DNA from 3 places in the Nitratireductor kimnyeongensis genome. Region 2 is predicted to be linked to each of the others. Evidence: predicted binding sites of a transcription regulator. Region 2 holds the regulator's gene; each other region holds the start of a gene.
What was found. Region 2 encodes PhoB, which activates phosphate uptake and scavenging genes when phosphate is short. Its sites were predicted from a motif close to TGTCATNNANCTGTCAT; they were not measured.

Region 1 (9,651 bases), 910 kb from region 2:
TCAACGAGGATTATGGCGATGTGAGCGATGTCACGCGCATGCTCTATCTCGCCTCGGACATGCCGGCCTTCGCGGCTGACCAGAAGCTTGAAAGCCCGGTCGGCGAGGTTTTCAACTATTCGAGCGGCACGAGCGTTCTCCTGTCGCGTGTGTGGCAGGACACGTTCAGCGCGCCCCAGGATGCGCTGGCCTGGCCCTATGAGGCCCTGTTCGGTCCGCTCGGCATGGACAGCGCCGTCTTCGAGACCGATACGCGTGGCACTTATGTCGGGTCCTCAAACCTTTATGCATCTGCGCGTGACTGGGCGAAGTTCGGCCAGCTTCTCCTTCAGGATGGCGTGTGGAAGGGCGAACGCATTCTGCCCGAAGGCTGGGTGCGTTGGATGCGGACCCCCACCGAAGCTTCGGGAGGTGAATATGGCCGTCATGTCTGGCTGCACGGCCCGCGCGCCAATACACCGCGCGGCGTACCGGAAGACGAGGGTTTCGACCTGCCTTCTGATGCATTCTGGATGCTCGGCCATGATGGCCAGACCATCACGGTCATCCCCTCGCTGCGCATGGTGGTTGTGCGCATGGGGCTCACACCCTCACGCCTCGGCTACAAGCCACAGGCGCTGATCGAGGCTCTGGCGAAACTTCCGGGGAAGATGGAGTAGGGTGGAGTGGTGCGTGGTTCGACAAGCTCACCATGAGGGATGGGATTGGCTGCGCAACTGGTGAGCAAGGGCGTGGAACCGGTCTTCATCGCGAAGCTCCACCTCCCTCATGGTGAGCTTGTCGAACCACGCACAACTTCACTGCAATCGGGTGTCATTCACCGCAGGCAGTTCCACAATCGCCCGCACGGCGTAACCGCGAAAAGACGAGTCGAAACGCAGGCTTGCACCCCGTTTCTCGCATTCCGATTCCAGTGCTTCACGCAGTGAATCACGCGGGATTACGTGGAACGCTAACAGCCAGCGCCGAAGGCCGGAGCGGAACCAGCCGGGCAGCCGTTCCTGCCGGCCGAAATCCACGATGTGCAACGAGCCGCCCGGCGCAACGCAGTCGAGGCCGGCTGCAATGGTCTCGCGCCACGGCGGGATCATCGACAGTGCATAGGAAATGAAAACTCGCTCGAAGCGGGCCTGCCCGAACAACGCCTCGGCGTCGAAGGACGAGGCATCGGCCTCAGCCAGTCGGGCGTCGATGTTCTCGCGCTCCATTCGCCGCCTCGCGGTCGAAAGCATCTCCCGCGAGATGTCGAGGCCGAAAAGACGCGCCTTCGGAAAATGGTCCGATACGAGCGCCAGATTGCGCCCCGTTCCACAGCCCAGCTCCAGTACCGCGCCGCCTTCCGGCACGTTCAGCCCGCCGATCAGCCCGTCGCGCCCAAGCAGATAATATTTGCGCGTCAGATCATAGATATGGCGCTGGCGGCGATAGACGCCGTCCATCAGGCTGGCGTGGCCTGCGGCCTGCGGCATGGCCATTTTCAGGCCGCCTTCACATAGAGGTGGAAGCCGCCATAGATCGCCGAGCGATCATTGGCTGAAAGTTCGCGCGAGCGGATTTTCTCATAGTGCCACTGGTTCAGAATGTGATCGTGTACGCGGCCCGTCAGCAGGCTCGGTGCTGCGGCTGTGCGGAAAATGACCCGCGCGCCGGGCGCTGCCGTGCGGGTTATCTCGCTCCACAGCGCGTTGAGCTGATCATCGTTCATCCAGTCCTGGGCGTCGAGCAACACATAGCGGTCGACGCTCTGTGCCGGCTTTTTACCCAGCACATCCATCAGGTTGGCGTGATGCACGGTCACGTTGTCTGCAGCTGCGCGGATTGTCTCGAAGTTGCGGCGTTCCAGATAGGCGGGCAGGGCGGCTTCGCCCTGCGTCGGGTAATGGCGCGCGAAGGCCTGCCAGGCGAAGTAATTTTCCTTGAGGGGGAAGTGACATGCGAGCTTTTCGAGGCGGCTGGAGAGCACTTCCGCCATCGTGCCATCGCCGGCGGTGATTAACGAATCGTATTGTGCCGGCGGGATGCCAAGGCCGAAGAGTGAGGCTTTCCGCGAGGTCGCCCATCGGATGAGTTTGCGGTCGAAGAGGGGCCGCAACTGCTCTTCGAAAAAAATGCGCTGATCACGGATTGAGCGCGATTTCATGATGTCGGCGGGATTGACGCCATAAAGCTTGGCAAATGAATGTCCGGTGGCGATGAAGAAGCCCAGCAGGCCCTTGCGGTAGAAATTTTTCGAAAAGGCATCGATGCGGCGGCGGCCGAGCGGTCCACGCTTCTCCCAATGACGGCGCGACTGGGCATCGAGCGCGGGCGCTATGAAACGCTCATAGGCTTTCGTGTTGGAACGCTGGTTGGTGGTGCCGAAAAACCGCAATAGATCGCCATGGCTTGGCAATGTCTTGAAAGCGGTGAGCTTCAGCCGGTTGAGCGCCACATGCGCAGCGTTCAGATCCACGGCGTCAATCTTCGCCGGCTGGCGGGTGAGATAGGCCAGCACATTGCAGCCACCCGAGGCGATGGTGACGACACGGTGGCTTTCGTCGAGTTCCATGGCCGCCATGTCCACCTCCGGGTCTTCCCAGATCTGCGGATAGACGAGGCCTGAAAAAAGGAGAGCGAAGAGGCGTTCGGAAAGGCCGGCGCGCGTGGTGGCCCTGTTCTGATAGACCGCCTTGCCGAGATGGCGGCGGGTGGAAAGGCCGGTACCGGCTGAAAGATCTGTCATGGGTCTCTCCCCTCAATCTTTTATTGAGGGGCTACTGCGCTTCCATGACAGGCGCGTGAACGCTGAGTGACCGAGTGTGACGGGGCTGTGAAATGCGGCGTTTACGATCCGCGTTACCCGCTCAGGAACCCTTGACCCGAACCGGGCCAAGGACAATATCGGCGGAGAGTGTTTTCTTCCGCCCGTTGATCCTGGACGCTCTACACCTTGCCGAACCCACCGGCGGTGGGCGTGGTGACAATTACCGCTTCACCCGTCTCGATCACCGTCTGATCGCAGCCCTTCAGTGTTTCGACATGACCGTCCCTGCGGCGCACCTCGGTCCTGCCCATCTCGCCATCACCACCACCTTCCACGCCGCGCGGTGGCTGCGTGCGGTGGGAGGAGAGGATGGCGCATTCCATCGTCTCTAGAAAGCGGATGGTGCGGCGAGTGCCGTCGCCGGCCCGCCACTTTCCCTTGCCGCCCGAACCGTCGCGAATGTGGAAGTCCTCCAGCAGAACCGGGAAGCGCAATTCAAGGATTTCCGGGTCCGTCAGGCGCGAATTGGTCATGTGCACATGCACGCCCGACGCGCCATCGAAGCCGCGACCGTCATTCATGCGACCGGCCGGCGAGCCGGAGCAGATGGTCTCGTAATACTGATACTCTTCATTGCCGAAGGTCAGGTTGTTCATCGTGCCCTGGCTGTTGGCGATGGCCTTCATCGCACCGAACAGCGCATTGGTGACGTGCTGGGACGTCTCCACATTGCCGGCCACGACCGCCGCCGGATAGGAGGGGCGCAGCATGCAGTCTTCCGGGATCACGATGTTGATTGGCCTGAGGCAGCCCGCATTCATCGGGATCTGCCCTTCCACCATCACGCGGAAGGCATAGAGCACGGCTGCGCGGGTCACCGGTTCGGGCGCGTTGAAATTGTTCTTCTGAACGTTTGACGTGCCGGTGAAGTCGACGGTTGCCTCGCGCTTTTCGCGGTCGACGGTGATCCTCACCTTGATCACCTGGCCCGTGTCGGTCGGATATTCATATTCCGACGCATCCGGCAGGCGTTCCAGCACGCGGCGCACGGCTTCCGCCGCATTGTCCTGCACATGGCCCATATAGGCCTGCACCACGTCCAGACCGAACTGGTCGATCATTTTGCGCAATTCCGCCACGCCCTTTTCGTTGGCGGCGATCTGCGCCTTCAGATCGGCAATGTTCTGGTGCGGGTTGCGCGCCGGATAGGGGTGGTCGGTCAGAAGCGTGTGCAGCTCCTCTTCGCGGAACCTGCCGTCTTTGACGAGGCGGAAATTGTCAAACAGAACGCCTTCCTCATCCACCGTGGTCGCCAGCGGCGTCATGGAGCCAGGTGCTGTGCCGCCGACATCGGCATGGTGGCCGCGCGAGGCGGTGTAGAACAGGATGTTCTCGCCCCTGTCATCGAACACGGGCGTGACCACCGTGATGTCGGGCAGATGCGTGCCGCCATTATAGGGCGCGTTCAGCGCGAACACGTCGCCGGGGCGGATATTGCCCTTGTTCAGACGAATGACGGTTTCCACCGAACGGTCCATGGAGCCCAGATGCACCGGCATGTGCGGGGCGTTGGCCACCAGCGCGCCATTCTGGTCGAAGACCGCGCAGGAAAAGTCGAGCCGCTCCTTGATGTTCACTGAGTAGGCGGTGTTCTGCAGCGTCACGCCCATCTGCTCGGCGATCGACATGAACAGGTTGTTGAAGACCTCCAGCATCACCGGATCGGCCTTGGTGCCGAGTGCGGCCATGCGGGCCTTCTTTTCCACGCGGCGCATCAGAATGTGGTCGAGCGCGGTGATCTCAGCCTGCCAGCCGGGCTCCACGACAACCGTCTGGTTGGTCTCGATGATGAGGGCAGGGCCGTTGACCTTCGCGCCGCGTGACAGCGTCTCGCGGCGGTAGATGCCGGCATCGTGCCATGCGCCATCGCAGAAGATCGCGCGCGTCTCGCCGGGGGCGGGCGTGGCGTCGCTGGTCGCCTGCTCCTGCTCCACCGGGCGTCCATCGCCCGCGTCCAGTCCCTCGACGCTGACGGCTTCCACCACCATCGGCTTGTCGTCATAGACGAAGCCGAACTGCGCCTTGTGCGCTGCCTCGAAGGCGGCCCTGGCGGTCTCAAGCGTGCCATCGAAGGCGATGGGCAGCGTGGTGTCGGTGCCCTCGTAGCGGATTTCCAGCTTGGTCGCCCAGACCACCTTGTCGCCGGTGATGCCCTGATCGGCAAGTTCTGCACGCACCTCTTCGCGCAGCGACTCCGACAGCGCTTCGATGGCACCCAGCGCGCTCTCCGAGAATGGCTGCATCAGCGCTTGCTGGCGTGAGGCGAACACGGTCGCAAGGCCGATGCCATACGCCGAAAGCAGGCCCGACATCGGATGGATCAGCACTGCCTCCATGCCAAGCGCATCGGCCACGAGGCAGGCATGCTGGCCGCCCGCGCCGCCGAAACAGTTCAGCAGATAGCCCGTCACATCATAGCCGCGCTGCACGGAAATCTTCTTCACTGCATTGGCCATGTTTTCCACGGCAATGGTGACAAAACCTTCGGCAACCGCTTCGGCCGGACGCCCGTCGCCGAGCTTTTCGGCAAGCGCGGTAAAACGTGCGCGCACGGCGTCCACATCAAGCGGCTCGTTCTGCTCGGGGCCAAAAATAGCCGGGAAGAAATCAGGCTGAAGTTTGCCGAGCATCACATTGGCATCGGTCACGGCCAGCGGCCCGCCACGGCGATAGCAGGCGGGGCCGGGATTCGCGCCTGCCGAATCCGGACCGACCTTGAGCCGGTTGTCCTCGAAATGCAGCACCGAGCCACCCCCGGCGGCCACGGTGTGAATGCGCATCATCGGCGCGCGAATGCGCACGCCCGCCACTTCCGTGTCGAAGGCACGTTCATAGTCGCCGTCATAATGGGCGACATCCGTCGAGGTGCCGCCCATGTCGAAGCCGATCACCTTGTCGAAACCGGCAAGCCGCGCAGTCTCCACCATGCCGACCACGCCCCCAGCGGGCCCTGAAAGGATAGCGTCCTTGCCCTGAAACTTGTCGGCTGCCGTCAGTCCGCCCGACGACATCATGAATTTGAGGCCCGGCCCTTCGCCATTCTCGTCGACGCCCAGTTCCGCCGCCACGCGGTTCACATAACGTGACAGGATGGGCGAGAGATAGGCATCCACCACCGTGGTGTCGCCGCGCCCCACCAGCTTGATCAGCGGCGAGGTCTCGTGGCTCACGGAAACCTGTGAGAAACCGGATTCGCGGCAAAGGCTTGCAGCCGCTTTCTCATGTTCTGGATACTTCCATGCATGCATGAAGACGATGGCCACCGCATCGATGCCGTCAGCCTTCGCCGCCTCGATCTCGCCCTTCACGGTGGCAAGGTCGAGTTCCGTTTCCACCGCGCCGTCGACGCGGCGGCGCTCCGGCACCTCGATCACGCGCTCATAGAGTTGTTCGGGAAGAATGATTTCCTTCGCGAAGATGTCCGGCCGCGCCTGATAGGCGATTTTCAGCGCATCGCGAAAGCCCTTGGTGATGAGAAGCGCCACGCGGTCGCCCTTGCGCTCCAGAAGCGCATTGGTGGCCACGGTCGTGCCCATTTTCACATCGCCGATCAGGTGCGAGGGCATGGCTTCGCCCTTGTTGACACCAAGATGATCGCGAATGCCTTGAATGCCGGCATCGGCATAGGCTTCCGGATTTTCAGAAAGCAGCTTGCGGGCGTGCAGCCCGCCTTTGGGGTCGCGGCCGATGACGTCGGTGAAAGTACCGCCGCGGTCGATCCAAAAATCCCATTTGCCTTCTGTCATCATTGCTTCCTTCGCATTATCCTACGGAGCAGGAGAAACATGTCTCGAATAAAACGTCAACAATTTATTGACATATTCTCTGAGTGTGACACGTTGTTCGCATTGCAATGAGAAAGGCATGGAAACGCCTCCATTGCGCTTCACAATGGGAGACTTGATATGCATCATTCCATGAAATTTGCACTGGCCGTCGCTGCGCTCGGCTTTGCCACGACAGCATCCGCCCAGACCAAATGGGACATGCCTGTCCCCTATGGCGATACCAATTTCCATACGCAGAACATCGTTCAGTTTGCTGACGATGTGAAATCCGCGACGGGTGGCGGGCTGGAGATCACGGTTCACTCCAATGGATCGCTCTTCAAGCATCCCGACATCAAGAATGCCGTGCGTCAGGGGCTTGCCCAGATTGGCGAAATCCTCGGCTCGCGTCTTTCCAATGAAGACCCCATCTATGAAGTGGATTCCATTCCTTTCCTGGCCACCAGCTATGACGACGCGAAGAAGCTTTATGACGCGTCGAAGGACCAGCTTTCTGCCAAGCTCGAGGAGCAGGGGCTTCAGTTGCTGTTTTCGGTCCCGTGGCCGCCGCAGGGCATCTACACAAAGAAGGAAGTCTCTTCGGTCGGTGATCTCAAAGGCCTGAAGATGCGCGCCTATAATGCCGCCACCGAGCGCCTTGCGCAACTTGCGGGCGCATTGCCGACACAGGTCGAGGTGCCTGATCTGCCAACGGCCTTCGCCACCGGGCGTGTCGAAGCCATGATCACATCGCCGTCCACCGGCGCGAACTCCCAGGTCTGGGATTTCCTGTCGCATTATTCGGACGCTCAGGCGTGGCTGCCGCGCAACATGGTGTTTGTCAACAAAGGCGCGTTCGACGCGCTCCCACAGGAGCAGCAGGCTGCCGTACTTGCGGCAGCCGCCTCCGCCGAAACCCGTGGCTGGGAAGCATCCGTCAAGGAAACCATGGAAAAGACCCAGGTTCTGAAGGACAACGGGATTACCGTCACTGCCCCCAGCACCGAGCTCAAGGAAGGACTGGCGGTCATAGGTGCAGAGATGTCCGCCGAATGGGCCGAGAAGGCCGGGGACGAAGGCAAAGCTGTTCTCGACACCTTCAACAACTGATCGCTTTGGCAGGCTCTGCAGGCGGTGGAGCACTCCGCTGCCTGCAGATTGGTTGTCGCGCACAACCACAATCAGACCGTCGGAGCGGAGACGACGACAATGAGAAAAATTCTTGACGGGCTCTATGGCGCGGCCGAATGGCTGGCCATGGCTGCTCTCGGCGTGATCGCTCTTCTGGTGTTCGCGCAGGTGCTCGGGCGTGTGTTCGACACCATTATTGGCCTTTTTGGCCTGCCCCCCTTTGGATTCCTTGTCCCATCTCTGGCGGAAATCGCTGGTTTTCTGCTTGTGGGCGCATCCTTCATGGCGCTTGCCGGCTCTTTGCGAGGTGGCGCACAGATTCGGGTCACACTGGGCTTGTCGGCCATGCCCTACAGGATGCGGCAGGTGGCCGAGGTGTTTGTCCTCGTCATTGGTGCTGCACTCTCGTGGTTCTTCTTTTACTATGCGTCAAAGCTCACCGTCGATAGCTACCGTTTCAACGAACTGTCCTATGGCATCATCGCCATTCCGCTTTGGATCCCGCAAGCGGTGATGGCTCTCGGGGTCGGAATTTTCGCCGTTGCTCTGGTGGAAGACCTCTTCGAGGTTCTTGCGGGACGGTCTCCATCCTATCTCGCCAAGGAAGACGGCGCGGTGGAGGAGGTGTGATGGACCTTTTCGCCATTTCCCTGACGCTCGGGAGCCTGCTCCTCATTCTTCTCACGGCGGGCGTGTGGGTCGCTCTGGCGCTCATGATTGCCGGTCTTGCTGCCATCTTCCTAATGGTTCCTGTGCCGCCCGGCGCGGTTATGGCCACGACGGTCTGGGGTTCCATCAACTCCTGGGATTTGGCGGCCCTGCCCATGTTCATATGGATGGGCGAAATCCTGTTCCGCACGCGGCTTGCTGAAGACATGTTTGCTGGTCTTGCGCCGTGGATGCGCCGCCTGCCGGGCCGGCTCCTGCACGTCAACATCCTGGGCTGTGCCATTTTCGCCGCGGTGTCCGGCTCATCCGCCGCAACAACGGCAACCATCGGCCGCATGTCTCTGCCCGAACTTGAAAACCGTGGCTATGACGAGCGGATGGCTATCGGTTCGCTTGCGGGTTCCGGCACGCTCGGCCTGCTCATTCCACCGTCAATCATACTGATCGTCTATGGAGCGGCGACAGAGCAATCGATTGCGCGGCTTTTCATTGCTGGTGTCATCCCCGGCCTAATGCTGGCGGGACTTTTCATGGGCTATACGGCGGTCTGGTCGCTTATCAATCGCAAACGCATGCCCGAAGCCGATGCGCGCGTTCCATATCTCCAGCGCGTCTGGCAGACACGCCGCCTATTTCCAATCCTTTCACTTATCGTGGGGGTTGTCGGCTCAATATATGGCGGCTTCGCCTCTCCCACGGAGGCGGCAGTCGTGGGCGTGGTTCTCGCGCTTGGACTCTCCTGGTTCACCGGAACGCTCAACCGCGCGACCTTTTCTGATGCGTTGCGCAATGCCTCGCGCACCTCCTGCATGATCGTGCTCATTCTCGCTGGAGCATCGGTTCTGACGGTGGCGATGGGGTATACAGGTATTCCCCGCGCGCTGGCTCAGTTCATTGCGCAGCAAGACTATTCGCCCTATGCGCTGCTCGCGGCGCTGACATTGTTCTTCATCGTTCTTGGCTGTTTTCTGGATGGCATTTCGATCGTCGTGCTGACGGCGTCGGTGATTTTGCCCATGGTCGAGGCTGCGGGGCTCGACATCATCTGGTTCGGCATCTATCTCGTCATCGTGGTCGAGATGAGCCAGATCACGCCGCCGGTCGGGTTCAATCTGTTCGTCATACAAGGACTGACCGGTCACAATATTCTCAAGGTCGCCGGCATGACGCTGCCGTTCTTCCTCATGATGATCGTCGCCGTGGTGTTGATCGTCCTGTTCCCGCAACTGGCGCTATGGCTGCCGCAAACCATGCTCGCGAGGTGATAATGTCGAACGCCGA
Region 2 (9,651 bases):
CGACCGGATTTTTCGGTCCTGCAAAATGTGAAGTCGCGCTGAGATGTGGTACCGGCGGGATCCGGTGGGTTGCGGCAAATCTGTCCGTACCCGACCCTCGGGGGTAGTATGATCACTTATGTTGTCATCGCGCTGCTGGTGCTGTTCGCCGTGGCGTTTTATTTGGGGCGCAACCGCGCGCTCGCGAGCGTCGACGGCAGAACCGCTTCGCTGCATTCGCTTCCCAGTCAACACGGGATGTTTCTGGCGCTCCTGTCGGCAGGACCTGCCCTTCTGGCCTTGATCGTCTGGGGCGTCATGACCCCTGGTGTCGAGGCCTCGATTGTCGAGGGGCGATTTGCAGCTCAACTCTCGGGCATGAACCTTCCTGAGAAACAGGCGTTTTTGCGCGATGCGCGTGCGCTTGCCTTTGGCGGTATAGCCGGTTTCCCGAACGAGTTGAAAGAAGCTGCGGCGGAGCACTTTTCCACCTTGCGCTCACAAAGCGAATGGCTGGTCAGCGGGTTTGTCACCCTGCTTGCCGCTCTGGGTTTCTTCTGGGGCTATCGCCAGATTGCGCCGCAGTTCCGCGCGCGTCATGTGGTCGAGCGGGTTGTTCGCCTGTTTCTGATCCTGTGCTCGGTCGTGGCGATCCTCACGACGCTTGGCATTGTCCTTTCTCTCATCTTCGAATCCCTGCGGTTTTTTCAGCAGGTTCCCATCTACAAGTTTCTCTTCGGCACGCATTGGAGCCCGCAAAGCGCCTTCACCGGCGCGGGGCAGGAAGCCGGCGCCGTCAATCCCGACATTTTCGGTGCTGTGCCGCTGTTTGTCGGCACCATGCTTATCACCTTCATCGCGATGCTGGTTGCTGCTCCTGTGGGGCTGATGTCGGCCATCTATCTCTCCGATTACGCCTCCAAGAAGGTGCGCTCGGTGGCCAAGCCCATGCTCGAAATTCTGGCCGGCATCCCAACGGTGGTCTACGGCTTCTTTGCGGCCTTGACCGTCGCGCCCTTCTTCCGCGAATTCGGTGAGGTTCTTGGCCTGAGTGTCGCCTCGGAATCGGCCCTTGCCGCTGGCATCGTCATGGGGATCATGATCATCCCCTTCGTGTCGTCGCTATCCGATGACGTCATCAACGCGGTTCCGCAATCATTGCGCGACGGGTCTGCCGGTCTCGGCGCCACCAAGTCGGAGACAATCCGCAAGGTTGTGCTTCCTGCCGCCCTTCCAGGCATCGTGTCAGCGATGATGCTGGCCATCAGCCGCGCCATCGGCGAAACCATGATCGTTGTCATGGCCGCCGGCCTTGCGGCAAATCTGACGATCAACCCTCTGGAAGCTGTCACCACCGTCACCGTGCAGATTGTCACGCTTCTCGTCGGCGATCAGGAATTCGACAGCGCCAAGACGCTGGCGGCCTTCGCCCTCGGCCTGGTTCTTTTCTGCGTGACCCTCGCACTCAACATCATCGCCCTGCGTGTGGTGAAGAAATATCGAGAGCAATATGACTGATACACTTGCCGGCGGCGCGACGCCGCAGAATAGTCAGCATACCAATGACGAGGCGCGCGCCCGCCTTCGCAAACGCTACGCAGCCGAAAGCCGTTTCAAATGGCTGGGCGCGGGTGCCGTCCTTCTCTCGGCATTCTTTCTCCTGCTGCTCCTGTCCACCATTGTGTTCAAGGCTTTTCCCGCCTTCCACGCCAATCAGCTGACACTGCCTCTGAACCTGTCGGCAGAGAATGTGGATCCCGACAATCTGACGGGCAGCAATTACGACACCATTGTCAACGACGCGCTGTTGTCGCTCTTCCCGCAGGTCGAGGGCCGGCAGGAGCGCAGACAGGTTCGCGGACTTGTATCAAGCGGCGCGCCAACCCTGGTCCGGCAGGCTCTGCAAAATGGAAGCCTGCAACCGGGGGGCACGGTCGACCATGCCGTGCCAATGGACGATTTCTCCGATCTCTATCTGAAAGGGTTGCTGGCTGCCGACAGCACCGAAACGACAGTTGAGACCCTGCAGAATGTCGCCATTGACGGCGCGGAAGCCACCTTGAGCTTTTCCGACGACAGCCTGCTTCAGACGGCCAGGGCCGCCGGCGCTGTTGAAGAGGATGCGGGCGCCCTGCGGCTGACGACGGGTGCTTCATCAATCATAGCCTATCTTGGCGATGGCGCCGTGAAGCTGACCGCTGTGGAGCCGGGCGACACCGGTGTGGTTGCGCGCGGTTCGATCCTTTCCCCGGTGGTGGCAGAGGCTGGCGGACCCGTCCGCCTGCGGGTCATCGCCACCCCGGAAGGGCAGCGCAAGATTTCCGACCGGGAGATCGTGTGGGTGGATCAGCTCGAGGCCGATGGACGCACGGCGAGCGCCTGGAACACGCAGTTCCTGTTTGGCGGCGCCAGCCGCGAAGCGGAAATGGCGGGCATCTGGGGCGCCGTTGTCGGCTCGGCCCTGACGATGCTGGTTACCTTGGCGCTCTCTTTCCCCATCGGCGTTTCCGCTGCCATTTATCTGGAAGAATTCGCACCGAAGAACCGTCTGACCGGTTTCATCGAGGTGAACATCAACAATCTGGCGGCCGTACCATCCATTGTCTTTGGTCTGCTCGGTCTCGCCGTCTTCCTGAACTGGTTCAACCTGCCTCGGTCGGCCCCGCTGGTTGGTGGCATGGTTCTGGCGCTGATGACCTTGCCGACAATCATCATCGCGTCGCGTGCAGCGCTTCGCGCGGTGCCGCCATCGATCCGTGAGGCCGCGCTTGGAGTGGGCGCGTCCAAGATCCAGACCGTCTTCCACCACGTCCTGCCGCTTGCCATGCCGGGCATCCTGACGGGGACCATCATTGGCATGGCACAGGCGCTTGGCGAGACGGCCCCGCTTCTGATGATCGGCATGGTCGCCTTCATCGTGGATATTCCGGGCGGTTTCACATCGCCGGCCACCGTGTTGCCGGTGCAGATTTTCATGTGGGCGGATTTCCCGGAGCCTGCCTTCCAGCAGAAGACCTCCGCGGCTATCCTTATCCTTTTGGGCTTCCTGGTTTTGATGAACGCCGTTGCGGTCGTCTTGCGCAAGCGTTTCGAACGCCGCTGGTAACGGAGTAGGAGATATGAACATGTTGACGGACGCGGCCGTGGAAGAAGCGGTGCAGAACAGGACAGAAGAGTTGCCGGTGAAGATGCGCGGGACCAAGGTCCGGGTTTTCTACGGCGAGAAGCAGGCGCTCTTCGATGTCGATCTCGACGTAAGACAAAAGCAGGTCACGGCACTGATCGGTCCTTCGGGCTGCGGCAAATCCACTTTCCTGCGCTGCCTCAATCGCATGAACGATACGATCGATATTTGCCGGGTGGAAGGTGAGATCGCGCTGGACGGGCAGGACATTTACGACCCGAAAGTCGATGTGGTGGAACTGCGCGCTCGCGTTGGCATGGTGTTCCAGAAGCCCAACCCGTTTCCCAAATCGATCTACGAGAACATTGCTTATGGGCCGCGCATTCATGGCCTTGTTTCCTCCAAGAGCGCGTTGGATGAGGTGGTCGAGTCCAGCCTGCAGAAAGCCGGTCTCTTCAACGAGGTGAAAGACCGTTTGCATGAGGCTGGAACGGGTCTCTCCGGTGGCCAGCAGCAGCGCTTATGCATTGCGCGCGCCATCGCGGTGTCGCCCGAGGTTATCTTGATGGACGAGCCCTGCTCGGCTCTCGATCCCATTGCCACTGCCAAGGTCGAGGAACTGATCGACGAGTTGCGCGAGAACTACACTATTGTCATCGTGACGCACTCCATGCAGCAGGCGGCGCGCGTTTCGCAGCGCACGGCCATGTTCCATCTGGGCAACCTTGTCGAGGAAGGTCCGACGGACAAGATGTTCACCAATCCGGATGACAAGCGCACCCAGGATTACATCACCGGTCGCTTCGGTTGACGCACAGATAAGGAACCAGATCATGGGTGAGCACACAGTCAGCTCCTTCGATGAGGAACTCGGTGAGATCGACCGCCTCATTCGCGATATGGGCGATCTCTCCGGTGCGATGACCCGCGCCTCCACCAATGCCCTTCTTCATTCCGATACCGCACTTGCGCAGCGCGTCATCTCCGATGACACGATCATGGATGCCAAGCAGCGTGATCTCGACGAGCGTGCCATCACGCTGATCGCCAAGCGCCAGCCAATGGCACAGGATCTGCGCAGCGTTGTCGGCGCCATACGCATGGCCGCGGATCTGGAACGTATCGGTGATCTTGCGAAGAACATCGCCAAGCGCGTCAGTGCCGTGGGTCAGAGCGCCACGCCGCGCACGCTTGCTCATTCAATCGATGCGATGGCAGGTCTGGTGCTGCGACAGGTCGATGCTGTGGTCGAACACTACGTCAAGCGCGACGCCAAGGCGCTGATCCAGTTGCGTGACGACGATGAGAAAATCGACATTCAGTACACGTCGGTGTTCCGCGAATTGTTGACCTATATGATGGAAGATCCGCGGAATATCACGTCCTGTACGCATCTTCTCTTCTGCGCGAAGAATCTGGAGCGCATTGGCGATCACGTAACGAATATCGCTGAGAATGCCTATTATGTGGTGACGGGGGAACAGCTTCCGGTCCAGCGGCCGAAGCTAGACGAAACACAGATGACGGTCGATGCGGATGCCTAGACGGCCGTAGCAATGCTTTAGGAGAATGCCTTCCATGATTGCCCCCAAGGTCATGGTCGTTGAAGACGACGAACCGCTTTGCGTCTTGCTGAAATACAATCTGGAGGCCGAGGGTTATCAGGTCGAGATGATTTCGCGCGGCGACGAAGCCGAGGTGCGCCTGCAGGAGAATGTACCCGATCTGCTCGTGCTGGACTGGATGGTTCCGGCTGTATCAGGCATCGAACTGTGCCGCCGGCTGCGCATGCGCCCTGAAACCGAGCGTCTGCCGATCATCATGCTCACCGCTCGCGGAGAGGAGAGCGACCGCGTTCGCGGGCTATCCACTGGCGCCGACGATTATCTGGTGAAGCCGTTCTCGACCCCGGAGTTCGTTGCGCGTGTGCGGGCGCTTCTGCGCAGAGCCAAGCCTGAGGTGCTTTCAACGGTGCTCTCTGTGGGTGATATCGTGCTCGACCGGGAATCGCATCGCGTCTACCGGCGCAAGAATGAGATCCGGCTCGGGCCGACCGAGTTTCGCCTGCTGGAATTCATGATGCAGCATCCCGGACGGGTATTTTCGCGCAGCCAGCTGCTCGACAATGTCTGGGGTGAGACGATTTATATCGACGAACGCACCGTCGATGTCCATGTGGGCCGATTGCGCAAAGCCGTGAACCAGGGCCGGCTTCCCGATGTGATCCGGACCATTCGCGGCGCAGGTTACGCCATACGAGAAGCCTGAGGCAGGCTGACATGGAAAACCCCGGCAAATTGCCGGGGTTTCGTTGAAGTTGCAGTCTGATCACTCGGTGAAGATATTCTTCTGACGCGCATGCCCGTTGTGAGCGACAGCGAAGCTGGTAACCGGCTCCAGTGAGGCCGTGAGCTGTCCATCTTTGGTGATGTCCCATTCCAGCACTGCGTCATCATAGACGAGTGCAGGATCCACAAAGACGCACGTTGCAATCACCCGCGGCGCTTCACCTTCAAGCTCACGCAGGGAAACCGGCTTCTCGGCCTCGCACTCCTCGAAGGTTTCATAGATCGGAGCAGGGGCGGGAAGTTCGCGGCATTCAGCCATGTTGCCGGAACAACCGACAACCAGAAGAAGCCCAGCGATGTGTTCCATGGCGTTCTCCTTTCACTGTTTTCCTGATGCGGAAGCCATGGAAGGTCCGCATCGTTGGTGCCGCGTATGTTTACGTTTTCTGTACTCGTTTAACGGCGGCCTCTCAGCAGTCCCATGATCAGGGAAATCGCGAGAAGGGCCAGAAAGATGTAGAACAGGATTTGCGCGATACCTGCTGAAGCGCCTGCAATACCGCCAAAACCAAGGGCGCCGGCGACAAGAGCGACGACGAGAAATATAAGGGCCCAGTAAAGCATTCTGTCTCTCCGTTTAGTTATGCGATTTAAACGTTATCCGCGAAGATTGGTTCCCGGAGAAAGAAGTCCGGCAAACAAAAAGGCCGCCAGAAGGCGGCCTTTTTCATCAGAAAAGCGCTGTGCTGCTCAGGCAGCCGCACGAGCCTGGTGGTCGAAGAAAAGCGCTTGGCTGATGAGTGCCTTGACCATTTCCGGACTGAAAGGCTTCGTGACGAGGAAGGTTGGTTCAGGGCGCTCGCCTGTCAGAAGTCGCTCCGGGAAAGCCGTGATGAAGATTACAGGGACCGTCGCTCCTTCAAGAATCTCATTCACGGCGTCGAGGCCCGAACTCCCGTCGGCAAGCTGAATGTCTGCCAGCACCATTTTCGGCTGCGTTTTAGCAAACATCTCGACCGCTTGCTTGTGCGTTCGGGCGTTGCCGACGACACGATGACCAAGGCTTTCGACCATTTCCTCGATATCCATCGCGATCAACGGCTCATCTTCGATAATCAGGATGTCGGTGGCCACCTGGCGGGAAATTTCCTCGCTGGCCTCATGCAGCATCGCATTGATGCCCTTCATGTCGGTTTCCAGAATTTCCGCCGCTTCTTCCGGGCGGAAGTTCTCGACGGCTACCAAAAGGAAAGCCTGCCGTGGGCGGGGTGCGAGTGACGACAGATTGCTGGAAGCGCGTTGTTCCCAAGCGGATGTCGGCGCACTTTCGGGGATACGCACATCGAGTGTCTCAAAGAGCGATGTGAAAAGCCTGAAGAGCGCGATCTTGTCTGTCGATGCCTCGGGGAAAATGCTCGTGTCGGCGATCAGCGCCTCAAGCGCCGCGGCCACCAGGGCGTCACCGCTCGTTTGAGAGCCGGACACAGCTCTGGAAAAGCGCCGCAGATATGGAAGGTGCGGTGCGATACGCGCTGACAAGGTCATGGATTTCAGGTCTCCCTCGTAATATGGCAATGCGAACAAAGAATATTTATGTCATGGGAAACGCTCGTTCCGCGAAAATGTTCCATAAGGAGGGAACGTTTTCTGCTCAGCAGCGTTCTATTCCGTATGGAAGAGTGGTGGTGCGGGCCATTTCAGTGCGTCCGCTTCATTGGGAGACAAGACTATATGGACAAAGACAGGGCATGAATTACGGCAAACCCAATACCCAACGGGGTCAGGAGAAGCGCGGGAAGGACAGCGATCCTCTTGGCGCAAACTCGGAGATCGGGCGCAAGCTCAGGCAGTACTATGACGATTTGATAGCGGAAGATATTCCGGACCGGTTCAGCGATCTTCTCAGCCAGTTGGAACAGAAGAGCAGCTCTGAAACGACCGGAAGCAAGGATTGATGTCAATGAGTGTATATCCTGGCTTTCGTGATGATCTTCTGGCCACCGTACCCAGCCTTCGCGCGTTTGCGGTCTCACTTTCGAAGAACGCTGACCGGGCCGATGATCTGGTTCAGGAGGCGCTCGTCAAAGCTTGGGACAAGCAGGCGAGCTACCAGCCGGGCACCAATCTGAAGGCGTGGCTTTTTACGATCCTGCGCAACGAATTCTACTCTCAGATGCGAAAGCGGAAGCGCGAGGTGGAAGATAGCGACGGTGCCATCACGGGGCGTTTGTCTGTCCACCCGGCTCAGGAAGGTTCGGTTGATCTCAAGGATTTTCGCCGGGCGCTGGAGCAACTGCCTGAGGATCAGCGTGAGGCGATCATTCTGATCGGTGCCTCAGGCTTCTCTTACGAAGAGGCTGCGGAGATCTGTGACTGTGCGGTCGGAACGATCAAGAGCCGGGTCAGCCGTGCACGCGCCCGTCTGCAGGAAATCCTGGAAATCACGGGCGAGAACGATTTCGGTCCGGATGCAATCTCGGCCCAGATAACGAACTCCGTCTTCACCGCTTAATCCGAGCGGGTACCATTCTGACACGATGAGCCGATCGCCTGCGCCAAAGCTTGGATCAGGTCGCTGTCCTTATATGGCTTTTCCACCACGGTTACGCCGTTGAAGGTCTCGAAGACCTGATGGTTGGCGGCGTAGCCGGTAGCGAAAATGAACGGGATTTGCCGGCTTTGCAGCAGCTGGGCGAATTCGTTTGTCCAATTGTCGGAAATTTTGATGTCGAGGATCGCCGTCGAAATCCGCCCGGATTCTAGGATGTCCGGATTGAGCGCGTTGAATGAAGTGACGGTCACGACGTCCTCTGCGCCGTGTTCCTTGCAGAGCTCTTCAATGCTCATGGCAATCAGCGCTTCGTCTTCAACCAGAAGCACTCGGGCCCCATCAAGGCTTTTTTTCAAACGGGCATCCTTCCGAAACCAGTGATATTTTCTCCTGAAATCTCATTAGTTGACTGACTTGTCATTAAAAAAAGACATGCTACCAAAGAAGCTGAGGGGATCGGCGGACGTGCTTCCGGATCCGCGGATCGAGGCAACCTGTGACCAAAGAACAAGAACGCGCTCACGCCAGTCTACCGTGTGAAAAATGCCCCTTGAGGAAGCGTGATCTTTTTCGTGATTTCGAGCAGGGTGAACTGGATTTTATCGGCCGCTTCAAGAAGGGTGACCTCGCGGTGAAAAAGGGCGCGACCGTCTTGGTCGAGGGCGCGCACAATCCACACCTCTACACCGTTCTTTCCGGGTGGGGCTTTCGATACAAACTGCTTGAAGACGGCCGCCGGCAGATCGTCAATTATGTGATGCCGGGGGACCTTGTCGGATTGCAGGGAAACCTGCTCGGCGAGATGAAACACTCGGTCGAGGCGCTGTCGAGCATGGTGTTGTGTGTGTTTGAGAAAGCGGAGCTCTTTTCTCTCTATCGGGAGTTTCCCGAGCTCGCTTATGACATCACTTGGATCGCTTCCCGAGAGGAATGCATGCTGGACGACAACCTTCTTACGGTCGGTCGTCGCACTGCGCTGGAGAAGGTCGCTTACCTGTTGATGTTCATTCTTGAGCGTAGCCGGCAATGTGGCCTGATCGGCAACGGTACTGTTTCGCTTACGCAGCAGCACGTGGCTGACACGCTCGGGCTGTCGCTTGTCCATACCAACAAGACTATTGCGCGCCTCGCCGAACGGGGATTTCTCAAATGGGAAGATGGAGGCTGCCGGATACTCAATCCGGAGGCCTTGGCCGAACTGGCGGACTGGACGGCTGAGAAAGTGGCGAAGCGGCCTTTTCTATAGGCCTCCGAGGTTCATGGGAGGGCGTGGACGAACGCGATTTTGTGGGCGCGGGAGGCTCGATGCCTGGAATGATGTTGCCGGCTATTGCATAAAGTGTCAGCAGCGCTGGGATGGCAATGAAACCTCCGATAGGCCCCCACATCCAGAGCCAGAAGGCAATTGCAAGGAAAACGATGAAGGGGTTTAGCGTCATCCGGCGACCGATCACGGTCGGCGTGACGAACTGCGCCTCGGTCGCGTTCAGTGCCAGATAGGTGAGAGGCGGCAGAAAGCTCGCTGTCAACGTATCAAAAGTGGCGAGCCCGACAGCCAGCAGCACGCAGGCCATGACCGCAGGGCCGATATAGATCACGAAGTTCAGCAATGTAGCCATTGCTCCCCAAAGCGCCGGGGAGGGAACCCCGAGCAGCCAAAGAGCGATGCTCACAGCGAGGCCCAGGCCAATATTGATGATTGTAATCGA
Region 3 (9,651 bases), 940 kb from region 2:
CATCTTGCGTGTTTCAGTCTCGCGCGGTTCGAGAAAGCGCAAAGGTTCGGGGATCGGCACCTGGTAGACAAGCACCTGCCCTGATTTCAATGGTTCTTCTGGAATGCGATGGCGCGTCTGGATGATGGTTGCATCGCTCGTGTGCGTGGTCACGGCAACCTTGGCCACTCGTTGAAAGAAGGCACGAATGGAGACCGCGTTGGTGGTGTCGTCGGCGCCTTGATCGATGACCTTGAGCACATCATTCGTCCCGATGATTGATGCGGTCACCTGTACGCCGCCCGTGCCCCAGCCATAGGGCATCGGCATTTCGCGGCTGGCGAAGGGCACCTGATAGCCGGGAATGGCGATCGCCTTGAGGATCGCGCGGCGGATCATGCGCTTGGTCTGTTCGTCCAGATAGGCAAAGTTGTACTGGGCAATCTCGTTCATCACAGGCCCCAATGTTCTGTTAGGGGTTTTGGTGTAGGGCTGGTCACAGCCTTTGATGGAGCTTCCGAATGGATATGCCGAACATCAAAACGATCGAAAGTCTCGGAATCGTCGCTCTTTGCATCGGCTTTGCCATCCTGATCTGGCGCGCCGCGCATACGGACAGAACCGGCAATGACGACCATATCCCCGGTGGCTACGACGGCGGGTCTGGCGGCGATTGCGGTGGCGACTGAGGTCATTCGGCGGCCTCCGGCATGGCGGCCTTGTCCTTCTGACCCTCTTCATATTCACGACGCATCTGGCGGACGAGGCCAAGCTCGGCTTGAAAATCCACATAGTGCGGCAGCTTCAGATGCTCGACGAAGCCGGTCGCCTGCACGTTGTCGCAATGCGAAATGACGAACTCCTCGTCCTGCGCTGGTGCGGTGATGTCTTCGTCCAGTTCGCCCGCGCGCAGCGCCCGGTCGCACAGCGACATGGCCATGGCCTTGCGCTCCGACTGGCCGAACACAAGCCCGTAGCCGCGGGTGAACTGCGGCGGCACCTTCTTCGACCCCTTGAACTGGTTGACCATCTGGCATTCGGTGACGCGGATACGACCGAGCGTCAGTGGGAAATCGAGTTCCGGCACGTCGATCTCCACCTCCACCTCGCCGATGCGGATCTCGCCGGCGAAGGGGTGGTTGCGGCCATAGCCGCGCTGGGTGGAATAGCCGAGCGCAAGGAGGAATCCTTCGTCGCCACGCGACAAGGCCTGAAGACGCTGATCGCGCTCCATTGGGAACTCCGGTGGCTCGCGGGTGATGTCGCCCGGTTCCCGGTCTTCCGGCAGAGAGCCGTCGTCCTCGATCAGACCTTCATTGGCGAGAATGTCGGACACGCGCGGCATGGCTTCTTCATCCTCGATGCGCGCTTCAGGGGTGTCCGGCTCGACGTCTTCGGCCAGTTCCGGGTCGAGCAAACGGTGCGTGTAGTCGAAGGTGGGGCCGAGGAGCTGTCCGCCGGGCAGATCCTTGTAGGTGGCGGAGACGCGCCGCTCCACCAGCATGGCCGCCGTGTCCACGGGGCGCGTATAACCGAAACGCGGCAGAGTCGTGCGATAGGCCCGGAGAAGAAATATCGCCTCGATCATATCTCCACGCGCCTGCTTGACGGCAAGGGCAGCAAGACCCGTGTCGTAAAGCGAGCCCTCGGACATGACGCGGTCGACCGCAAGCGAAAGCTGGCTGGCGATCTGTTCGAGTGTGACGGCAGGCAGGTTGCGGTCACCTCGGCGTCGGTCGGCCAGGAGCCGGTGCGCGTTCTGGATGGCGGCTTCGCCGCCCTTGACGGCTACATACATGGTTCAGGCCTCCTGGCTGGTGATGCGGGTGGAGCGAGGCAGGGCGGCGAGACCCTCGCGGCTGACGAGGATGACATCGACACCACGCGGGAACCGGGCATGGTTCTGCATCCACTGGCGGACGAAGTGTCGGGGCAAGGGATGTGGTGCAAGGCGCGCCTCGCTCTCTATCCCCGGTCCCTTCAGGACAAGTTCCTCGCCGCCCGAAAGATCATTCACTTGAAGAACCAGTGTCGCCGAGCGGTCGGGATATTCCTGTGAACCTTGCGCGAAGTTCTCCAACCCCATCAGGTGTTCCGGATCGGCGGAAAAGGCAAAATGCGCGTCGGCTGGCGTGTTTGCGAGCGGAGCCCCCGTGTGGAATGCAAGCCATGCCCGAACGGCGTCTTCGGCGGCAAGTGACGGATCAAGCCACAACGGGGTGTCCTGGTCGCAGAGCGCGATCGCGACTGCAGCGGCCTCGGGCGTCAGCGGTGCGGGTGGTTTGGACAGCGCAATATTCTGGTGAACCGTGCCGGGCTCTGCCATGGCCTGCATGATCACGCGGAAAATCGTCTGAGCGTCGAACACGGGATCCTGGAAGCCGCCTTCGATGGCGATGGAATCAAGCATTAGTCCTCTCCCCGAACCATTGTGAAGAAATCGACTTTGGTGGCGGCGGTTTCGGAACGTCGCAGGGAATCGGCTGCGGTTTGGCTTGCGCGCAACGGCGCGAGGATCTTGCGTTCTATCTCCTCCTGCAGGCCCGGCTTCTGACGCAACGCGTCGATGAGCGCAGCGACCCGTACTTTCGATTTCTCGCGGCCAAGCGCGTAGGCGTGACCTACTTCTCCACTTGGCAGTTTGACCGTTGCGCGCGTCACGCTGGCCTCACCGAAGTTGAAGGCGGCGCCCCCACCGCCCATTCGACCGCGCACCGTCACGAGGCCGGTTTCCGGTCCGCGCAATGTCCTTGCATCATCGGGCAATCCGGCCTTTTCCCAAAGGCTGATCAGATCATCCTTGTTCGCTATTGCGAGCACGGCCATCGCCTCGCGCCTTTGTTCGCTTGCCGCCCGCCTGTCCTGTCGTGAAACCATGGTTTCATCCTTATCGTTCAAATTTGTCTATTGCTCTAGACAACTAAACATATTATGTTTTCTGCCTAGCGGGTTTCCATGACGTGTTGATGACATTTCCGCTGGGGAGAACAGTTCTTGACACAGGCAAGTGATCCTATGATCGAGCGGCGCAGCGGCATCGCGCTCTGGCGGCAGATCGCCGACCGGATGCGGCGAGAGATCGGCGAAGGCGTGCTCGGCAGCGACGGCAGGATGCCACCCGAAATGGCCCTTGCCGCGCGTTTCGGTGTCAATCGTCACACGGTGCGCACCGCCATTGCGGCTTTGGTGCAGGAGGGCGTTCTCAGAGCCGAGCAGGGGCGGGGAACCTTCGTGGAGGGACGAAAAAGACTGGCTTATCCGATCCGCAATCGAACGCGGTTCTCCGAAGGGTTGGCCGGGCAGTCGCGCGGTCTGCGGGCAGAGCTCCTCGATCATGCAATCGAGAAGGCATCGTCAGAGGTTTCAAGGGCGCTCGCCCTCGCGCCCGGAGCGGCGGTGATCCGGCTGGAAACGCGGTCTCTGGTCGATGGGCGGCCCGTGTCTCGAGCAAGGAGCTGGTTTGACGCCGATCGTTTTCAGGGCATGGCCGAGGTCTTCCAGCGCACACGTTCGATCACCGCGTCGTTCAGAGAGTTGGGACTGGCAGATTACCTGCGTTCTTCCACCACGGTAACGGCTCGGCACGCCGATGCGGGGGATCTCAGGGATCTCAATTTATCTCCTGGAGCCATCGTCATTGTCACCAACGCCGTCAATGTTGATACGGATGGCTGCCCCGTTCAATCTTCCGAGACACGCTTTGCGGCTGACCGGATCGAACTGCACATTCCCGGCGCCGGCAAGGTGGATTGCAGCTGAGGTCGACTTCACCTCCACCTCACCGTGAAGTGACCGAGGCGCGATATGGATTGCGTTGCGTTGCCATTCGACGGTGTGCTCTATCGGCCCATTCCAATGAAGATCGCAATGAGGTGGCACGTGCGGGCGTTTTTTCTATCGGCATCCATGTTGGCGCTTGGTTCGGTCGTGGCAAGCGCGGATACGCAAACGCTCAATCCTGAGGATTGGCCATCTGTACTGGAAGATGCGCGTGGCGAAACCGTCTATTTCAATGCCTGGGGCGGATCGCAGAACATCAACGCCTATATCGAGTGGGCCGGCGCTGCGCTGAAGGATCGCTACGGCGTCACGCTCAAACACGTGAAATTGGAAGACACGGCCAGCGCCGTGGCCACCGTGGTGGCAGAAAAGGCGGCCGGGCGTGATGAAGAAGGTACGGTCGACCTGATCTGGATCAATGGCGAGAATTTTGCCGCCATGAAGCGACAGGGGCTGATTTTGTCGCCCGGCTGGGCGGAAAAACTTCCCAATTGGGCCTATGTGGACGTCGAGAACAAACCGACGATACGTACGGATTTCACGGTGCCGGTGGAAGGGCTGGAAAGCCCCTGGGGCATGGCGAAACTCGTGTTCTTCTATGATTCCGAACGCACGGAAGTGAGCACCTTGCCACAGGATGCAGATGGTCTGCTGGCATGGGCGAAAGAGAATCCTGGTCGATTTTCCTATCCGCAGCCTCCGGATTTCATAGGGTCTTCATTCCTCAAGCAGGTGCTTGCCGAGACGGTCGAAGACCCTGAAGTATTGCTCAGGCCGGTGGAGGAAGATTCCTTCGCGGACGTCACAAAGCCGCTGTTCGATTATCTTGATGCGTTGAACCCGGTCATGTGGCGATCAGGCCGCGCTTATCCCCAAAACTACCCGGCGATGAAACAGCTTCTGGCGGATGCGGAGCTCGACATCATCTTCGCCTTCAACCCCGCCGAAGCCTCCAATGCGATAGCCAATGGTGAGCTGCCCGAAACGGTGCGTTCCTTCACCTTTCCCGAAGGCACTTTGTCCAACACGCATTTTCTGACCATTCCCTATAATGCGTCTGCAAAAGCGGGAGCGCTGGTGACAGCCAATTTCCTGTTGTCGCCAGAGGCGCAGGCGCGCAAGCAGGACCCGGCCATCTGGGGCGACCCTACGGTCCTTGCAATTGACAAGCTCGAGGCAGAAGATCGCGCCCGGTTCGATGCCATAGACCTTGGTGTTGCCACGCTGCGTCCTGACGAACTTGGTCCTGCGCTGGACGAGCCGCATCCAAGTTGGCTGGAACATATCGAAACCGAGTGGAAGCGTCGCTATGGAGTTGGCAATTAGCTTGGTTGCCGGGCCGTTGTCCCGGCCAGGCTTCAGGTCTTCGAATCCATGCTGACCCGTCTCGGCCCCATTCTCGCCATTGTACTTCTCACAGTGCCGGTTGTGTTCGGACTGGCGGGCACTCTGTTGCCGGCCTTTGGTTATCTGCCGGCACTGGGCGGCACGATGTTCGAATTGGCACCATTCAGGCAGCTTCTTGCAGAGCCGGCGATCCTCTCGTCGGCGGTGATGAGCCTGGTGGTGGGGCTCGTTACAGCAGCTTTCTCGATTGTTTCGGTGATGCTCTTTACAGCGGCCTGGGGTGGCACGCGAATTTTCATGCGCATGCAGCATCTGATTTCGCCGCTGCTGTCCGTACCGCATGCCGGCGCAGCATTCGCGCTCGCTTTTCTGATTGCGCCGTCGGGCATGATCGCGCGGCTGATCTCACCGGAACTGACCGGCTGGGAGCGCCCGCCCGATCTCCTGATCGTGCATGATCCGATGGGCCTTTCCATGATGACGGGGCTGATCGTGAAGGAAATACCGTTTCTGCTGCTGGTCACTCTCGCAGCGCTGCCGCTGGTAAAGCCGGCCCGCACGCGCGCACTGATTGCTTCGATGGGGTATGGGCGCATTTCCGGCTTTGTTTTCGGCCTTTGGCCCTCCATCTACCCGCAGATCCGGCTTCCGGTCTTCGCCGTCATCGCCTTCGCCACCTCGGTGGTCGATGTGGCCACCATCCTGGGGCCGACCACACCGGCGCCACTGGCGGTTCGGCTGGTGCGCTGGATGAACGATCCCGACCTTTCCATGCGGTTCCTCGCTTCGGCTGGAGCCGTTCTACAACTGGGCGTCACGGCGACTGCAATCGTGATCTGGATGGGACTGGAGAAGTTCGGCGCGTTCCTTCGCGAGCGTCTTGCCTGCGCGGGGCGACGGTATCGGAGCGACAGCGCGCTGCGAATAGGCGTATTGGTCGTGATGCTCGTTTCCGCAGGGGCGATCTTCATTGGCATGGCGGCGCTTGCGCTCTGGTCTGTTGCCGGGCTCTGGCAGTATCCCGACCTCCTGCCCGCGCGCTTTGAAGTTCGCAACTGGAAGCGTGTCCTTCCCAATCTGATGGATCCGTTGGCAACCACACTCTCGGTGGCTGTCGTCTCGACACTCATTGCCGTGGTTATCGCGGTTCTGTGTTTTGCGCGTGAGGATGAAACCTCCAGATCGGCAGGGCGCGGTGCGTTGACCGTGCTCTACCTGCCACTTCTCGTGCCGCAGGTGGCATTCCTCTTCGGACTCCAGCTTTTCTTCATCCTTGTCGGGATTGAGGCGACGTGGATCGCCCTTGTCTTCGTTCATCTCGTCTTTGTCCTGCCCTATGCCTGGCTCAGCCTCAGGGATCCCTGGCGCGCCTTCGATCGCCGATACGACCAGATCGCTGCGGGGCTTGGACAAGGAGCCGCACGACGCTTTTTCCTGGTCCGGCTGCCGATGATGACGCGGCCACTGCTCGCGGTCGCCGCCATCGGGTTCTCCGTCTCTATCGGGCTCTACCTGCCCACAGTCCTGATTGGTGCCGGTCGGCTAACCACCATCACGACGGAAGCCGTAGCGCTAGCCTCCGGCGGCAATCGCCGCGTGATCGGCATTTATGCGTTCATGCAGATGGTATTGCCGGCCGCGGGCTTTGCCGTTGCCACAATCGTGCCGGCGCTGATATTCCGCCGGTACCGCGACATGCATGTTTGAACGGAAACCGACATTGACGGAAACAGGACTCCTCATCGATCAGGTGACAATCACGCTGGCAGAGCGAGAAATCGTTTCGCTGACCAGACGGGTGGCGCCTGGAAACGTGCTGACGGTCATGGGCCCCTCCGGTGCCGGAAAATCCACGTTGCTTGCCTATATTGGCGGCTTTCTCGACCCGGTGTTTCGGGCTGAGGGGCGGGTTCTCGTTGATGACGTCGAGGTAACCGCCCTCAAGCCCGAAGACCGGCATATGGGGGTGCTTTTTCAGGACCCGCTTCTCTTTCCGCATATGAGTGTGGGCGGCAATCTTATGTTTGCGCTGCCGCAGGCGGTGCGCGGTCGTGCAGCAAGGGTGGCGCGCGTTGCCGAGGCACTGGAGGGTGTCGGCCTTGCCGGACTTGAAAGCCGGGATCCAGCAACGCTTTCCGGCGGGCAGAAGGCTCGGGTGGCGCTGGCGCGGGTGCTCACATCGTCACCGCGCGCCTTGCTGCTGGACGAACCTTTTTCCAAGCTCGATGCGGATCTTCGTGCGCAGACCCGTGAACTCGTCTTTTCCAAGGCGCGCGAAAGCGGATTACCGGTGCTTCTGGTCACCCATGACGAGGCAGACGCTGAGGCCGCTGGCGGCGACATCGTTCGGGTTGGCGCGTGATGAAGGGGCTGAAACTGCCCGATCTGCCGGTTACGGAAGTGCTGCCGGCGCTCATTATCGCACTGGAGACCCATGGCAAGGCAGTGCTGGTCGCGCCGCCCGGGGCGGGCAAGACAACGCTTGCGCCGCTTGCGCTTCTGGAGTCCGAATGGGCCTCGCGCGGGCGCATCGTGCTTCTGGAGCCGCGCCGGCTTGCCGCGCGGGCCGCAGCTCGCCGCATGGCGGCACTCCTTGGTGAGGAGCCGGGCGAGACAGTCGGCTATGCCATGCGCATGGAACGTAAGGTCTCCGCCCGAACCCGCATTCTCGTGGTGACGGAAGGCGTCCTCGCCCGCATGATCGTTGAGGATCCTGAACTTTCGGGTATCGCGGCGGTGCTGTTCGATGAGTTTCATGAACGCTCGCTCGATGGCGATGTCGCGCTCGCGCTGGCACTTGATGCGCAGGCCGCGCTTCGGCCTGACTTGCGGCTTCTGGTGATGTCGGCCACGCTCGACGGCGCGCGGGTTGCCGCGCTTCTGGGTGATGCTCCGGTGATCGAGAGCGAAGGCCGCAGCTTTCCCATTGAAATTCGCTATGCGGAACGGCCCGCCGGCGAGGCCGTCGAGGACACGATGGCGCGTGCGGTGCGCGCGGTTCTGGCGGAGGAAGAGGGCAGTGTGCTCGCCTTTCTGCCCGGACAGCGCGAGATCGAGAGAACGGCGGAGCGCCTTGTCGGACGATTGCCCGGCGATGTGGACATCACACCGCTTTATGGCGGTCTCGACGGGCGGGCACAGGATGCCGCCATCCGGCCCCCGGCCGAAGGCCGGCGCAAGGTGGTTTTGGCCACCGCCATTGCGGAGACCTCGGTGACCATCGATGGTGTGCGGGTGGTGATCGACAGCGGCCTGTCGCGCCTGCCGAAATTCGAGCCCTCAACGGGTCTCACGCGGCTGGAGACGGTGCGCGTCTCGCGCGCTTCAGCTGATCAGCGCGCTGGCCGCGCGGGGCGTACTGCGCCGGGCATCGCGCTTCGGCTCTGGCGCGCCGAGCAAACGGCGGCCCTGCCCGCTTTCACACCGCCTGAAATCCTGGAGGCCGATCTTTCGGGCCTGCTCCTCGACTGTGCCGCTTTCGGTGTCAGCGACCCGGCTTCCCTCTCCTTCCTCGATGCTCCGCCTTCACCGGCGATTGCCGAGGCGCGCAGCCTTTTGAAGCGGCTCGGAGCTCTGGATGACAACGGTCGTCTCACACTTTCGGGCGAGGCGATGCGAAAGCTCGCGTTGCCGGTGCGGTTGGCGCATATGGTGGCGCGTGCGGCGGAAGATGGTCATGCGCTCGCCGCCGCCGAACTCGCCGTTGTCCTCTCCGAGCGTGGTCTTGGTGGCCGGTCCGTCGATCTGGACGACCGTTTGCATCGCTTCCGCAGGGAGCGGGGCGGACGGGCAGAGCAAGCGCGCCAATTGGCCGCGCGGCTCGCCAAAACGGCGGGTGGCGCACGATCCGCTGAGGCATTGCAAGCGGGGACGCTGCTGATCCACGCATGGCCAGACCGCGTTGCCAAAGCCCGCGGCGCACACGGGCATTTCGTCATGGCCAATGGCCGCGGTGGCGTGTTGGCGCCGGAAGAGCGACTAGCCGGCGCGAACTATCTCGTGGTGGCTGATCTTCAGGGACGGGCGCAGAACGCACGCATCGCCCAGGCAGCGGCAATTGACGAAGACGAGATGATTGCCGCTCTCGGGCATCACATCGAAGACCTCACGGAGACACGGTTTGATCGTGCCTCGGGATCGTTGCGTCAGCGGCGGGTTCGCCGTCTTGGCGCGCTCATTTTGGTCGAGCAAGGGCTTCCACCGCCATCAGGAGACGAAGCCGACCGTGCTATGGTCGAGGCTGTGAGGGCGAACGGACTTGCGCTCCTGCCATGGGACAGGGAAACAAATTCCCTGCGGGGCAAACTTGCATGGCTCCACACGGCAAAAGGTGATCCTTGGCCGGACATGTCGGACGAAGCACTTCTCGAGCGGCTTGATGATTGGCTTCTCCCTTTTCTCACCGGCGAAGCGTCGCTTGCTAAATTGGCGCCTCACAGCTTGCGCGAAGGGCTGACCTCGCTGGTGCCGCACGAATTCCAAAGGCGCGTTGGCCAGATGGCACCTAGCCATTACGACGCGCCTTCAGGCAGCCGCGTGCCCATC

Region 1: the regulator PhoB is predicted to act here: its motif matches at 2,756-2,772, upstream of KW403_RS01920 (BtaA family protein).
Region 3: the regulator PhoB is predicted to act here: its motif matches at 2,935-2,951, upstream of phnF (phosphonate metabolism transcriptional regulator PhnF).

What each region holds. Positions count from the first base shown of each region.
Region 1 is NZ_CP078143.1:410,224-419,874, reverse strand. It holds gene KW403_RS01930 (serine hydrolase domain-containing protein) at 1-659, shown strand, start outside; gene KW403_RS01925 (class I SAM-dependent methyltransferase) at 798-1,475, opposite strand; gene KW403_RS01920 (BtaA family protein) at 1,478-2,722, opposite strand; gene KW403_RS01915 (hydantoinase B/oxoprolinase family protein) at 2,923-6,549, opposite strand; gene KW403_RS01910 (TRAP transporter substrate-binding protein) at 6,709-7,680, shown strand; gene KW403_RS01905 (TRAP transporter small permease) at 7,780-8,331, shown strand; gene KW403_RS01900 (TRAP transporter large permease) at 8,331-9,635, shown strand; gene KW403_RS01895 (winged helix DNA-binding protein) at 9,638-9,651, shown strand, end outside.
Region 2 is NZ_CP078143.1:1,319,750-1,329,400, reverse strand. It holds gene pstC (phosphate ABC transporter permease subunit PstC) at 109-1,497, shown strand; gene pstA (phosphate ABC transporter permease PstA) at 1,490-3,085, shown strand; gene pstB (phosphate ABC transporter ATP-binding protein PstB) at 3,099-3,914, shown strand; gene phoU (phosphate signaling complex protein PhoU) at 3,937-4,647, shown strand; gene phoB (phosphate regulon transcriptional regulator PhoB) at 4,685-5,371, shown strand; gene KW403_RS06250 (hypothetical protein) at 5,432-5,758, opposite strand; gene KW403_RS06245 (DUF1328 domain-containing protein) at 5,848-6,015, opposite strand; gene KW403_RS06240 (response regulator) at 6,142-6,936, opposite strand; gene KW403_RS06235 (NepR family anti-sigma factor) at 7,140-7,346, shown strand; gene KW403_RS06230 (sigma-70 family RNA polymerase sigma factor) at 7,352-7,903, shown strand; gene KW403_RS06225 (response regulator) at 7,900-8,271, opposite strand; gene KW403_RS06220 (Crp/Fnr family transcriptional regulator) at 8,439-9,188, shown strand; gene KW403_RS06215 (AI-2E family transporter) at 9,118-9,651, opposite strand, start outside.
Region 3 is NZ_CP078143.1:2,255,108-2,264,758, forward strand. It holds gene KW403_RS10745 (alpha-D-ribose 1-methylphosphonate 5-phosphate C-P-lyase PhnJ) at 1-432, opposite strand, end outside; gene KW403_RS10750 (hypothetical protein) at 501-668, shown strand; gene KW403_RS10755 (carbon-phosphorus lyase complex subunit) at 671-1,777, opposite strand; gene phnH (phosphonate C-P lyase system protein PhnH) at 1,781-2,389, opposite strand; gene phnG (phosphonate C-P lyase system protein PhnG) at 2,389-2,856, opposite strand; gene phnF (phosphonate metabolism transcriptional regulator PhnF) at 2,995-3,738, shown strand; gene KW403_RS10775 (ABC transporter substrate-binding protein) at 3,847-5,085, shown strand; gene KW403_RS10780 (ABC transporter permease) at 5,134-6,813, shown strand; gene KW403_RS10785 (ATP-binding cassette domain-containing protein) at 6,827-7,468, shown strand; gene hrpB (ATP-dependent helicase HrpB) at 7,468-9,651, shown strand, end outside.